3 regions of the Collibacillus ludicampi genome follow, and region 2 is predicted to be linked to each of the others. Evidence: predicted binding sites of a transcription regulator. Region 2 holds the regulator's gene; each other region holds the start of a gene.

Region 1 (4,292 bases), 3.6 Mb from region 2:
TGGGCAAGTTCTATTATGGAAAAACCGAGGTGCAACAAAAAAACGGCGAGAGAAAGCAAGTTAAAAAGGCTGAAGATGAGTGGATGATTGTTCCTGTTCCCAAATATATCGATGAGGTCACATGGATAAAAATACAAGAGAAATTAGACGAACACGATGTTATATACGGTAACGGAGGTCGTCCGACACAAAATTACCTACTAAAGGGATTGCTGAAATGCGGTCGATGCGGGGGAAATGTTGCATATGGTGGCCATTCAAAAACAAAGACACACCATTACAGATATTATGCGTGTACAAACAAAAAGGTTTATGGGTGGGAAGTTTATACGGGATTGCCAGTTAAACAACCGTGCAGAGGCAGGAATTGGCGGAGCGACATTATTGATCATGTTATATGGTATTGGTTATTGGGAAAATTGCAGAACCCGAATCAATTGATCGAATCGATCATGAAACAACAAGATGATCCGGAAGAAATTAAAAAACTTAAAGATAGAATGTACAAACTCGATTCCGTTCTCAGAGAAAAAGAGGACGAAAGGCAACGTAACATTTTAGCTTTTCGTAAGGGATGGATTACGGAAGAAGAAATGGATGTCACGATGAAAAAATTAGACGCTGATATAAAATCGCTGAAAGATGAAATGGGGTTTGTATCCAACATATTGAAAAACATGTCCCTAAAATCGGACGGACTGAATGAATTGAAAGAAAGTATAGAAATTTATAACGAAATTATAAATAAAAATGTATTGACAGTCGAACTTAAACAACAAATCGTTCGCACTTTTATTAAGCAGGTAACGCTAAAAGACGATTCCATTGAAATATTTTCAAATTGGGGCGTTAATTAAACAATGAAACAATCAGCACAAAAACTAATTAATCACAGGAGTGGACTTGTGCAGGTTTTATACTCTCGCACGATAACGCGTCAAAAATAGCAGGTCATTTTACGTCGTGTTAATTAAACACCAACCTGTTCGTCCCTACGATAAGCCTCGATCATCGCGGATCGGGGTTTTATTTATGAAAATCGGAATTATGCGTTCCACGTCACACATAAGATTAAGTGAAAATTCCCTATAGGAAAGGGTGATATCGAAATGAGTGACATAATCAACGTTATTGGCAAAGATATCGATCCCGAAAGAGATATTTTCTTGGGTGAAACAAGTGTTCAAATCACTGGTTTCTGGGATTATCCTAGTGTTCATATTGTCCGATCTTATCAAGTCCGTGACACCGAAGACGCTGGAGAAAGTGCAGGAGGATTTTATCATATTTTTCATCACAAATGCGGCACTACAGTTGTTAATTACAATCGTGCGCAATACGAACAGGTGGCAAAATTTATAGATGTATCGGATCACTGGCAAATTTTCTATTATAATGAAGAACATGGTTTCTGGCCTGTATCCAAAGATTGGAGATATACAGGATAAGATAAACATTCCTCCCTCACTTCTCAGGGAGGTTTTTTAATCCAACATATGTTCCAATCGTCCTAATGCCTCCGCTTCTAACATTGGCAACGTGTACGGCACTTCAAATACTTTATTGTTCCATTTGAATTGTATAAACACATCCTGCTTCTTCCATTGTTTTTCCATAATAAATGTGCCGCTACGGTGCATTTGCCGTCTCACTTGTATCAACTCATCCGATACTCTCTTTTGCAGCGATTCAAATACACCCTTTGTCCATGATTGCGATGATTGTAATTCACGTTCGATGTGTTTGAGCATCAATTCGCGAATCAACAATTGTCGAATCAAAGACATCGGTCGCATCCTTCATCACCTAATACGAACATTTGTTCTCATTTTATCATAAAAGAAAACCACGCGCAAATTAGTTCGACTGTACGTGATACTATATCACCTCAATTTTGCTATACAGTTTTCCATATAATTGTTCTTTCGTTGGTTTAGGCACTGTGTTTTCTTGAGATACTCTGAATACTGCTTCTGAAAACTTCATCAAGAGGGACTCTTTGAATACGTTAGAAAAGAGGAAGAAGGAAGAAAGGATTGCTATATTCGGTTGGCTGAAAAAAGGTAGATCCCTCCTACAACAAATAAACTAATAGATCCAGCCCATATCTTAGAAATAGATATGGGCTTTTAAACATCAAAGGGGGAAATACCGTTTAAGATACCCATTTACACTCTTCCGGGTTCTTGTGAGGGAGAAACCTTTTAAAAGATGTGATCCGTAAATTGTGTTTCTCTGTTCGATCCAAATACTGAATTTCGCAACACAACAGAGGCTCTACCCATTGTACCCCTCTTCTGTCTCGGTACGTGTGTATCTGTTTGGCCACTTCGAGAAACGCTTGTTTCTCTACCTGATTGAAGCCCAACTCTACAGTAGCTACGGGTTTATAAGATACAGTTGGAAAATGAAGGCCAACAAGCAGACCAAATCGGGGCTTCAGACGATATCCTAAAATTACAACGTCTATACTCCGGAAGTTTTTTATTTTGATCCAATCGGAACTTCGTGTATCCAATGCGTACTTGGATCGTTTATGCTTGGCTACAATACCCTCCCAGTGATTTTGCTTCGACCATTCCAGGAGCCAATCGCCAAGTTCGTCGACGAATAACGTTGGCGTTATGACATCATTCGGCTCAATGATTTCTTGAAGGATTTGCTTTCGAGTAACAAGATCCTGATTTATATGTTCCTTTCCATCCGTATAAAGGACATCAAAGGCGATTAATGTTGCCGGCATTCGCCTGCTTGCTTCAGTGATCTTCGCTGGATCGCTCAAACGGCCACGAGTATTAAAATCATCAAATATCGTTCGTCTGTCCCGGTAACACACGCCTTCACAGTCGATGATTGCTTCTGTTACTTGAATGGCATCTGCAGCTGCTTGAAATTCCGGAAATTTTTCTGTAATCCGGTTCCCATGTCGGGTGAAGACTTCGATCTTCCGTCCTTGTTTATGTAGAAGACATCTCCATCCATCTGCTTTGAGTTCGTAGATATATTCAGGGTTTCTTAGATCAAATGTCTTCTGCATGGAGGCTAACATCGGTTTTATCGGTTGAAAAAGCACAAGCACACACCTCGCTTGTGTATTTTCGCATGTAGAGAATGTGGATTCTATAGGGGATGAATGGAATCAACCATTCCTATGATTTTCTACAACGTATTTGGGGAATTTTATGGATAAGAAATGGGGGATGGTTATGAGGTCGATGTGGAAAGGAAGTATCAGCTTTGGTTTAGTCAATATTCCGGTTAATTTGTATAAGGCTACAGAAGATCACTCCACCAGTTTCCGTAGCCTTCACGAAGAATGCCGTAGTCCGATCCAGTATAAAAAGTGGTGTCCAGTGTGTAACCGTGAAATCGCCAACAATGAAATCATACGCGGATATGAATATGCACCAGGGAACTACGTCGTTCTTACGGACGATGATTTAGAAAAATTGCCTTTACCAACCTTGCGCACGATTGAGATCCTACATTTCACCAATAAAGATGACATTGATCCGATATACTTCGAAAAAGCGTACTATATCGGGCCTGGCGAGTTTGGAGCCAAACCATACAAGCTACTTCATGATGCGATGGCGGCTACTGGCAAGGTAGCAGTCGCCAAGGTAGCATTCCGTACAAGTGAGCATTTGGCAGTGGTTCGATTACACAACCGGGGACTTGTGTTGAATATGATTCATTACCCGGATGAGGTTAGGAAAGTAGAAGGAGTACCGGGGATCACGGAGATCGATCATATTGCGGTCAATGAAGAGGAACTTGAGATGGCTAAAACATTGATTGAGCAGATCAGCGGAGCCTTTCGAAACGACTATAAGAGTAACTATCAGGAAGCTTTAAAGGAACTCATTAACGCTAAAATAGAGAATGTCGAAATCGAGTCGCCAGTCTCTCCACGAGCTAACAATGTAATTGATCTCATGGATTCGTTAAAAAGAAGTATTGAACGAATGAAATCACAAGCAGATACGTCAGAAAAAGCGATTGAAGCAACGGGGACTGATGTAGGAACGGCTGTTGATCCGTCTCATGCTGCCCTAGAGAAACCTAAGCGGCGTAGACGGAAGAAGGATTGATGAGTAATAAGAAGCATTCCAGAGTTTGCGTTCGAAGCATTTTCACGCGCACGCTTCTCGACAATTGTTTCAGTCGGCAACGATAGTAGCAGCGACGTACGACACGTTTCACATCATCGAGTGATTAGTGATTGCGCATTGTCCAGTTCACGCAGTAACTTATCGCGTTCATATTCGGTCATTGGTGGTGGCCTCCAA
Region 2 (4,292 bases):
AGTGGTGTTGTGACAGGTTAATCCCGATGCGAATTTTTATTCATTCGCATCTGTATATACAAAAGGAGGCTACCAGAACATGAACCGCAATTATACCCGCGAAGACATTATTCGCATGGCCAAGGAAGAGAATGTCCGTTATCTGCGCCTGCAGTTCACAGACCTTCTCGGTGTGATCAAAAATGTGGAAGTACCTATTTCACAACTTGAAAAAGTCCTTGACAATAAGATGATGTTTGACGGTTCCTCCATCGAAGGGTTCGTACGTATCGAGGAATCGGATATGTATCTCTACCCTGATCTCTCCACATGGCTGATCTTCCCATGGGGCAGCGAGCATGGAAAAGTTGCCCGTCTGATCTGTGACATCTATATGCCTGACGGAACTCCGTTTGAAGGGGATCCCCGTGGCATCTTGAAGCGTGTGCTCGCAGAAGCGAAAGAAATGGGCTTCACGAGTATGAATGTGGGTCCGGAGCCGGAATTCTTCCTCTTCAAAATGGACGAACAAGGCAATCCTACCATGGAAGTCAACGATAAAGGCGGTTATTTCGATCTTGCACCTGTCGATCTCGGGGAAAACTGCCGTCGTGAAATCGTTCTTGCTCTCGAAAAAATGGGATTTGAAATCGAGGCTTCTCACCACGAGGTGGCGATCGGGCAACATGAGATCGATTTCAAATATGCGGATGCCGTCCAAGCTGCAGACAATATCATGACATTTAAATTAGTTGTCAAGACAATCGCACGTCAATACGGTTTACATGCAACATTTATGCCGAAACCGTTATTCGGCGTCAACGGTTCCGGAATGCATACACACCAATCCCTCTTCACCGAGAAGGGCAATGCATTCTACGACGAACATGACGAGCTGGGCCTTTCAAAAGTTGCGAAACATTATCTGGCGGGTATTCTGGCGCACGCTCGCGGCTTTGCAGCGATCACGAACCCGACGGTCAACTCGTACAAGCGGCTCGTTCCGGGATACGAAGCACCTGTTTACATCGCTTGGTCTGCGAAAAATCGTTCGCCGCTCGTTCGCATCCCTGCTTCCCGCGGTTTGTCTACACGGATTGAAGTCCGTAACCCGGATCCTTCCTGTAACCCGTACTTGGCTCTTGCAGTCATGTTGAAAGCGGGTCTCGACGGAATTAAACGTGAACTTCCGTTGCCGGAAGCAGTCAATCGCAATATCTATGTCATGAGTGATGCGGAACGTGAAAGAGAAGGCATTCTGTCCTTGCCTGGCAGCTTGAAAGAAGCGATTGACGAGCTTCTTGCCGATGAAGTGATCTGCAGTGCTCTCGGTGAACATGCACTCACACATTTCGTAGAAGCGAAAACGATCGAGTGGGACATGTTCCGTACGCACGTCACACCATGGGAACGCGATCAATACTTATCTCTTTATTAAGGATGAATAACAAAAAACTCCGGTTTACCGCCGGAGTTTTTTGTTTCGATTGCATGCTTACCTGTTTGTTAAAGGATACGATTAACACCATTCGATCTTAAAAGATATGACGGAAGACGCCGATCACCTTTCCTAAGATCACTACGTTATGATAGCGCAATGGTTCCATAGAAGCATTCTCAGGCTGTAAACGAATGTGATCCGATTCCTTGAAGAAGCGTTTCACAGTCGCTTCTCCCTCTTCCGTCATCGCGACAACAATCTCACCGTTCTGGGCGGTCGACTGTTTGCGTACGATGACAAGATCTCCGTCGAGGATACCCGCTTCAATCATCGAATCCCCTTGTACCTGAAGAAGAAACACTTCCGCGTCTCCGACAAAACGGGAGGGAAGGGGGAAATAGTCTTCGATGTTTTCGATCGCTGTGATCGGGCTGCCCGCCGTAACTTTGCCGATGATGGGGGCCATCACGGTCGAATATTCATAATCTGCCATGTACTCATCCGTATCCAACACTTCAATTGCCCTTGGTTTCGTCGGATCCCTACGGATTAGCCCTTTTTGTTCAAGCCTTGCTAAATGTCCGTGCACGGTTGAACTGGAAGCCAGACCGACCGCTTCCCCAATTTCCCGAACAGAAGGCGGATATCCTTTTTCCCGAACTTCTTTCTTTATAAAATCGATAATCTGCTGTTGCCTTTTCGATAATTTGACCATGAAAATAACTCTCCTATTACGCAGATCTCGTAAACACACGTCGTTTACTTGAATTATATCATAGGATGGCAAATTATACAAACATGAGTTCGCATGTGGAAATTCTCCAGTCTGGGAACTCTACTGAATGAATAGTTTGAGGAGGGTTCTTATGACGGCTGATGGGAATACGCTTATCTGTGAACATCCTGTACGCGTTACGAACCTTGATAAGGTGCTTTGGCCGGAAGCGGGGATTACCAAAGCGGAATATATCCAGTACATCATTCAAATGGCTTCTTACTTAATTCCTCATTTGAAAAATCGGCCGTTGACAGTGATCCGTTTTCCGGACGGGATTCACGCGCACTCGTTTTATCAGAAGAACGCGCCGAAAGAAACGCCGAAATGGGTCAATACGTATCCTGTTTGGTCGGAGGAGAGCAAACGAACCATTCATTACATGTTAGCGAATGATACGAGCACTCTCATCTGGTTGGCCAATCATGCTTGTATTGAGCTTCATCCGTGGTTTTCCCAAATCCAAGCGCCGAATAGTCCGACGAACATCGCGTTTGATTTGGATCCGTCTGTTCCCGGATTTGAAAAGGTAAGAGAAGTCGCGTTACGTTTGAAGGAGGTTTTGGACGATCTGGGGCTCCCTTCTTATCCGAAAACCTCAGGCGCATCCGGTATCCAAATATTCATTCCGCTCGCTCTAGGTTTTTCATATGAAGACACCCGGATGATCACTTCCTTCATCGGTCGGTTTATGGCAGAAAAATACCCGAAAATCATTACAGTTGAGCGGATGGTGAAGGATCGCGGGGACAAAGTGTATATCGACTACCTGCAACATGCGCCGAACAAAACGTTGATCGCTCCGTATTCGGCCAGAGCGGTTGCAAAGGCTTGTGTATCCGCCCCTCTCACTTGGGAGGAACTGCAAAAAGGGGTTGTACCCGAAGATTTTACGATTGTAAACATGGTATCACGCGTGAATACATTGGGCGATTTGTTCGCACCTCTGACTCGTCCCGGAGTAGACATTGGAGAGTTGCTACAATTGATACGCCAACATTCCTCATCTTGACGAAGGAGAACATCCTCTGATTAAATGGTTATGACCCAATACCTGGTACGGTGATTAAAGGAGGAGCCCATGCAAGCAGAATTCGCGATAATCGGGGGGACTGGCGTTTACGATCCGGCGTTGCTGGATCATTCCACTCGTCAAATGATACATACATCTTTCGGTGCTGTAGAAGTTACCATAGGCGAATACAAAGGGAAACGGATTGTTTTCCTGCCACGTCACGGTTATAAACATTCTGTACCGCCACACAAAATCAACTTTCGCGCGAACATCCGTGCGTTGCAAGAGTTGGGGGTGCAGCAGGTTCTGGCGACGGCTGCTGTAGGTTCACTGAAGCGGGAACTGCCCCCTGGTAGTCTGGTGATCGTTGATGATTTTATCGATATGACGAAAAATCGCGTGCAAACGTTTTTTGAAGGAGAAGAAGGGGTCATACATATCGATATGACCGATCCTTATTGCAATCGTTTGCGACGACAATTGGTCGAAGTGGCCAGGGAGAACGGGATTCTTGTTCAAGACGGCGGCGTATATGTCTGTACGGAAGGCCCGCGTTTTGAGACACGTGCCGAGATTCGCACATACGCCTCTTGGGGAGGGGACGTGGTTGGGATGACATCCGTACCCGAGGTGATCTTAGCGAAAGAAGCCCGATTTTGTTACGCGACGGTCGGTATCGTGACCAACTACTGTTCGGGGATCAGTCCGCATGCACTCACTCATCAGGAAGTGATCGATACCATGAAAGACCGGATTGAGACCGTTCGAAAACTCTTTCTCTTAACGATCGAAAACGGTCACCATGAGCGCACATGCGCGTGTCCACATGCGCTGGATGAACTGGGGACCTTGTAGGACGATTGTATAACCCCAAGTTTTTCAAAATAGCCACACGTGCCTTAAGTAGTCTCATCAGAGTGTAAAAAGTTTCTGTTGCGGAAGGAGAAGTTGTGGCTTCCAAAATTACCGGAGTGTCTTTTGGGTGGGTGTATCGCTTGCAGCGCAGATGTGAGTGGAAGGTTGTTGCGCTTCCTTTAAGCTGTTAAGAGGGCATATGCTTGGCGTGAAACAGCGACTTTGGA
Region 3 (4,292 bases), on a different contig from region 2:
CCGAACGATTTCTTGCATTCGAGCTTGAAAGTTTCATTCCTTTAATGACTCCAAGGATGATCACCACCACCGTAGCAAATCCAAAAATGATCGATAATAGGAGCATGGTTTTGTCTTTTAAATAATCACCGGCTTTCTTATCTTGCTGAAAACCTGCACTCCCGCTATTAAAGTCTGGAGAAGGCATTCCGGGAATATTCGCTGTTCCGCCTTCCGCCAGCTCCATAACCTGTGTGGCTGCTTGTACAGGAACCGGTTTAACAGCCACAGGGACAAAAGCGATGCTAGACACAGCCAATGCTGCTAACGCCTGTTTCCATTTCATCGTTTATTTGCCTCCCTTCTTTTGCTAGCTGCTCGTAAATGAGTACGCGCAAGTATTTCGAACGATTCATCCCTTTTTCTTTGGCAACAAAGTCTAAGATTTCTCGTAGATCCCTCGATACTACGAGACCGATACGAACTTTTTCTGGAATCGTAAATAACACGCAATCCCTCCTTTCATTTCAATTTTTTACTCTTATCCCCCCTTTCCGGCGATAAACAAAAAAGCGACCTGCATATGCAGATCGCTTTTATATCCTTATGTAACTCGCCTACTATTGCCACAATATCATATTAATAGATTTTCATCACCAAGTCAATCCCGATTTTTTCCCTATTAATTCCCCATAAAATTCCCTATTAATTCCCCATAAAATTCCCTTGTGTGAATCTATAATAAAAATAAGACATAAAAAAAGTTGTCTTTAACAGACAACTTTTTATACAAATTAAGGATATATGAGTAGTGTATTACGCTACATTGTTATATAATTTACTTGGGTTTAGTTTATTCCAAGCGCGATAGCTATGCTATCTAGCGCTTCTTTTTTTAGTCTTGTAACCTTGTTTTTCCCCATATTCTTGATCTTAGCTATTTCATCTAAAGTTTTTCTCTTGCCAGGTGGTTCTAGATAACGGTATTTTATGATGAAATATTTTTCTTCACTTAAATGTTCAAGAATCTTTTCTAAAGTACGAATCCACTCCACTCTCTCCTCAATTGTTCTCACGGTTTCCTCGTCTACATTTTGTAAGGCCGAGCTTTCAGTAGTGGATTGGTATTTTAAAATCTCCGGACGATAAATTTTCATCGCTTCATATATTTTATGGAGATATTCTTCACCTTTTCCTTCTTCAATTTTGCATTCTTCTAAGATGGCTGTAAGCTCACGCAAAATTGGCAAGTCTCTATTTCCCACTTCCCTGTCATAATACCGAGGAACAAGCGTTGGATATTTGTTGCCTAATACCTCTAGGCTTAGTTTAATATCACAGTAGCGATACAAAACTTTAACGGTTTTTCTCCGTGCCTCCTCGGATATTTCAACAAGATCTAAAATCATATAATTCGTAGTTCCTCCTCTCTTTTATAGGTAGTACAAAAGTCATTGTTAAAATTTATTATCTTGATTTTAGCATTTATCGGTAAATATGTGAACGTCCATGTCGAAATTCTTTATTTTTTACACAATTCTTCGGTTTTTCGATAGATTACGCCATTTTTCGACGTTCTTTTCTGATTTTCGACATTAAAAACTCCACATTTTTGGCTACTTCCTCCATTTTGAGACGATGAGTGCATGACCAACATTCTTCCGCTCGAACATCATTTTGTGTTTTACGGAAGGGGCAAAGGTCACACTGATTTAACATTTTAATTAAATTTTCACGTGCTTCTTGCAATAACTGTTTGTTGGTTTTAGGAACCGGATATATCACCACCCAGTCTAATTCATCGAACGTTAATTGATGATCCAGTCGTGCGGATTTTAGTTTCTTTCTACGGACTATTCGTCTGCTATCATTGCTTTTCAGGGTAAAAGGTGTTTGAACCATATCGTCAAGAATTGATAATTGAACCACGATTCATCACCCCTATTCCTCTCGTAATAGTTCCGCTAGGGGAACTTTTAAGACATTCGCAATTCTCTCCAAGAGATCCAACGAAGGTTGTAATGCTCTTTTCTCAATTCGATTGATCGTCGTACGATGAACTCCTACACGTTCTGCCAATTCACTTTGTGATAGATTCAATTTCTGCCTCAAGCGTCGAATGTTTTCCCAATACAAGGTATTTCCTCCATATTTCCATTTTAGTAGCGTATTACGCTACATGTCAACAAAAAATGTCTATATTAACACAATATATGATATTTTCAGTTGTTACAATGAGTGTAGTCCAGCAATTTTTAAATAGTGGGTGTCTTATGTTTGACATTGGAGCACGTTTAAAGGAACTACGTGAAAAAAAAGGATTGTCTCAATCCGAATTAGCGGATCTCAGTGGTGTCGAGCGTGGAACGATCTCTCGAATTGAGAATAATCATCTAACACCTTCTTTATCCACACTCATTACTTTATGTTCATCCCTTGAAGTCACCTTGAGTGGATTTTTTTGCTTCGATCTTGAGAATATTTCTGAAGAACTTGAGGACCTTTTGTTGGCCGTTAAAAAATTGTCACCGGAACAACTTTCTTTACTTGCACAATTCATTAAAAGTATGACTGATTCAAAATAAGGGGTTACCACCTTGGTAGCTCCTTTTGTTTTTTTAAGATAAAATACGAAAACCCCCGCGTGAAGCAAAATGTTTCCCTTTTGGAATTATAATAAGACAAATTTTACCCCTTGTACAGAACGTGTGTTCGCGTAATAATAAGAATACATGTTCGCTTTTTGAGAGGGGAATCATAATGAAGAACAGGCGCATTCTTCTTTGCGATATGAATTCCTTCTATGCCAGTGTCGAACAAGCCCGTGACCCAAGTCTGCGGGGAAAACCGGTGATCGTAGCCGGTAACCCTGAAACGAGAAATGGAATTGTGCTCGCGGTTTCAAAAGAAGCGAAGGCCTACGGGGTAAAGACAGCTATGGTTCTTGCAGAAGCGCTTGGACGATGCCCACAGGCTATTGTTGTGCGTCCGCATATGCAGCTCTACATCGATGTTTCGGTTCATATCATGTCTATCGCCCAACAGTTTACGGATCTCGTGGAGGTCTACTCAATCGACGAGCTCTTTATTGATCCCACGGGAACAGAACGACTTTGGGGTGACGCCTGGGAAGTGGCTCGGCAATTTCGTCAGGCGGTCATGGATACGGTAGGTATACGTTGTAGCATCGGGATCGGCCCGAATAAACTCGTCGCCAAAGTTTGCGCAGACGTAGAAGCGAAGAAAGCTCCGGAAGGGATTGCTGAATGGACGCCCGATGACATTCCGACGAAAATGTGGCCTTTGCCGATTCGCGATCTTTTTGGCGTCGGCAGCCGTATGGAACACAATTTTTCTCGTATGGGAATTTTGACGATTGGTGATCTCGCCAAGTATCCAAAGCGTCACCTGGTCAAGCGGTGGGGCCTCATGGGTGAAGTGTATCACTTGTCCGCAAACGGGATCGACTACTCTCCTGTGACGCCAACGACCTTTCAAAATGCGATGAAAGGCGTGGGACACTCCATTACCCTAGCGCGAGATTATGAGGATCAACGCGAAATCGAGATTGTACTCTTGGAGCTGACTGAGGAAGTCTGTAGACGAATGAGGGCGATGAAAAAAGCAGGAAAGACGGTGAACGTCTACGTGCGGGACGCGGATATGATCCACGGGTTCGCCCGTTCCTTTTCTTTGCCTACCCATACGAACATAACAATGGACATTTACAGAGGGGTTCTCCATGTGTTTCGGAAATTTTGGTATGGTTCGTCCGTTCGTGCCGTTGGAATGGGGGTAACCAACTTAGCGGATGATACTGAAATGCAGCTAGATCTCTTCAACGATAAGGTCAGAAAGCGGGCGCTAGGATACACAATGGATAGAATCCGTGCCAAGTACGGTTCTACTGCTCTGATGCGTTGCGCTTCTCTCACTAAAGCCGGCATTCTTCCTGAAAGAGCTTCGAAAATCGGTGGGCACTATGCGTAAAAAGACATGAGCGCAAACCCGCGTCATGTCTTTTCCAAAGGGGTTGTATATCAGCAGCAAAAACATGGTATCAATCTTCATTAACACAGACAAGAGGTGATCTTTGTGGCTCGTCGGGCGTCACTTGCGGAACGCGGAAATAAACTTTGGGAAGGTTCTCGCATGATTTTGCCGGAGCATCGGGCGGCGATCACAGAGTATGAGCGAAAGCAGCGTTTGTTGAAAAAGCCGACCCTCGATCCCGATAAATTAGAAGAGATGAGCCGAAAATTATCGGAAGCCCTGCAGGATGAGAAACTTATCACCATTCACGTATTTCATCC

Evidence for each region. The regulator LexA, encoded in region 2, represses DNA repair genes until DNA is damaged. The targets are predictions, from matches to a motif close to CGAACATATGTTCG.
Region 1: DNHGIG_RS00210 (YhjD family protein) is a predicted target of LexA. The motif match lies at 1,813-1,826, and genes of this name have one in related genera.
Region 3: DNHGIG_RS20480 (DNA polymerase IV) is a predicted target of LexA. The motif match lies at 2,681-2,694, and genes of this name have one in related genera.

The regions. Positions count from the first base shown of each region.
Region 1 is NZ_BOQE01000001.1:38,749-43,040, forward strand. Features, by position in the region: gene DNHGIG_RS00200 (recombinase family protein) at 1-857, shown strand, start outside; gene DNHGIG_RS00205 (hypothetical protein) at 1,110-1,448, shown strand; gene DNHGIG_RS00210 (YhjD family protein) at 1,485-1,787, opposite strand; gene DNHGIG_RS00215 (ATP-dependent DNA ligase) at 2,156-3,073, opposite strand; gene ku (non-homologous end joining protein Ku) at 3,207-4,094, shown strand.
Region 2 is NZ_BOQE01000001.1:3,628,006-3,632,297, reverse strand. Features, by position in the region: gene glnA (type I glutamate--ammonia ligase) at 80-1,417, shown strand; gene lexA (transcriptional repressor LexA) at 1,515-2,135, opposite strand; gene ligD (non-homologous end-joining DNA ligase) at 2,287-3,207, shown strand; gene mtnP (S-methyl-5'-thioadenosine phosphorylase) at 3,277-4,065, shown strand.
Region 3 is NZ_BOQE01000002.1:14,970-19,261, forward strand. Features, by position in the region: gene DNHGIG_RS20450 (hypothetical protein) at 1-325, opposite strand, end outside; gene DNHGIG_RS20455 (hypothetical protein) at 285-488, opposite strand; gene DNHGIG_RS20460 (hypothetical protein) at 828-1,388, opposite strand; gene DNHGIG_RS20465 (hypothetical protein) at 1,537-1,908, opposite strand; gene DNHGIG_RS20470 (helix-turn-helix transcriptional regulator) at 1,921-2,115, opposite strand; gene DNHGIG_RS20475 (helix-turn-helix domain-containing protein) at 2,253-2,564, shown strand; gene DNHGIG_RS20480 (DNA polymerase IV) at 2,740-3,969, shown strand; gene DNHGIG_RS20485 (YolD-like family protein) at 4,075-4,292, shown strand, end outside.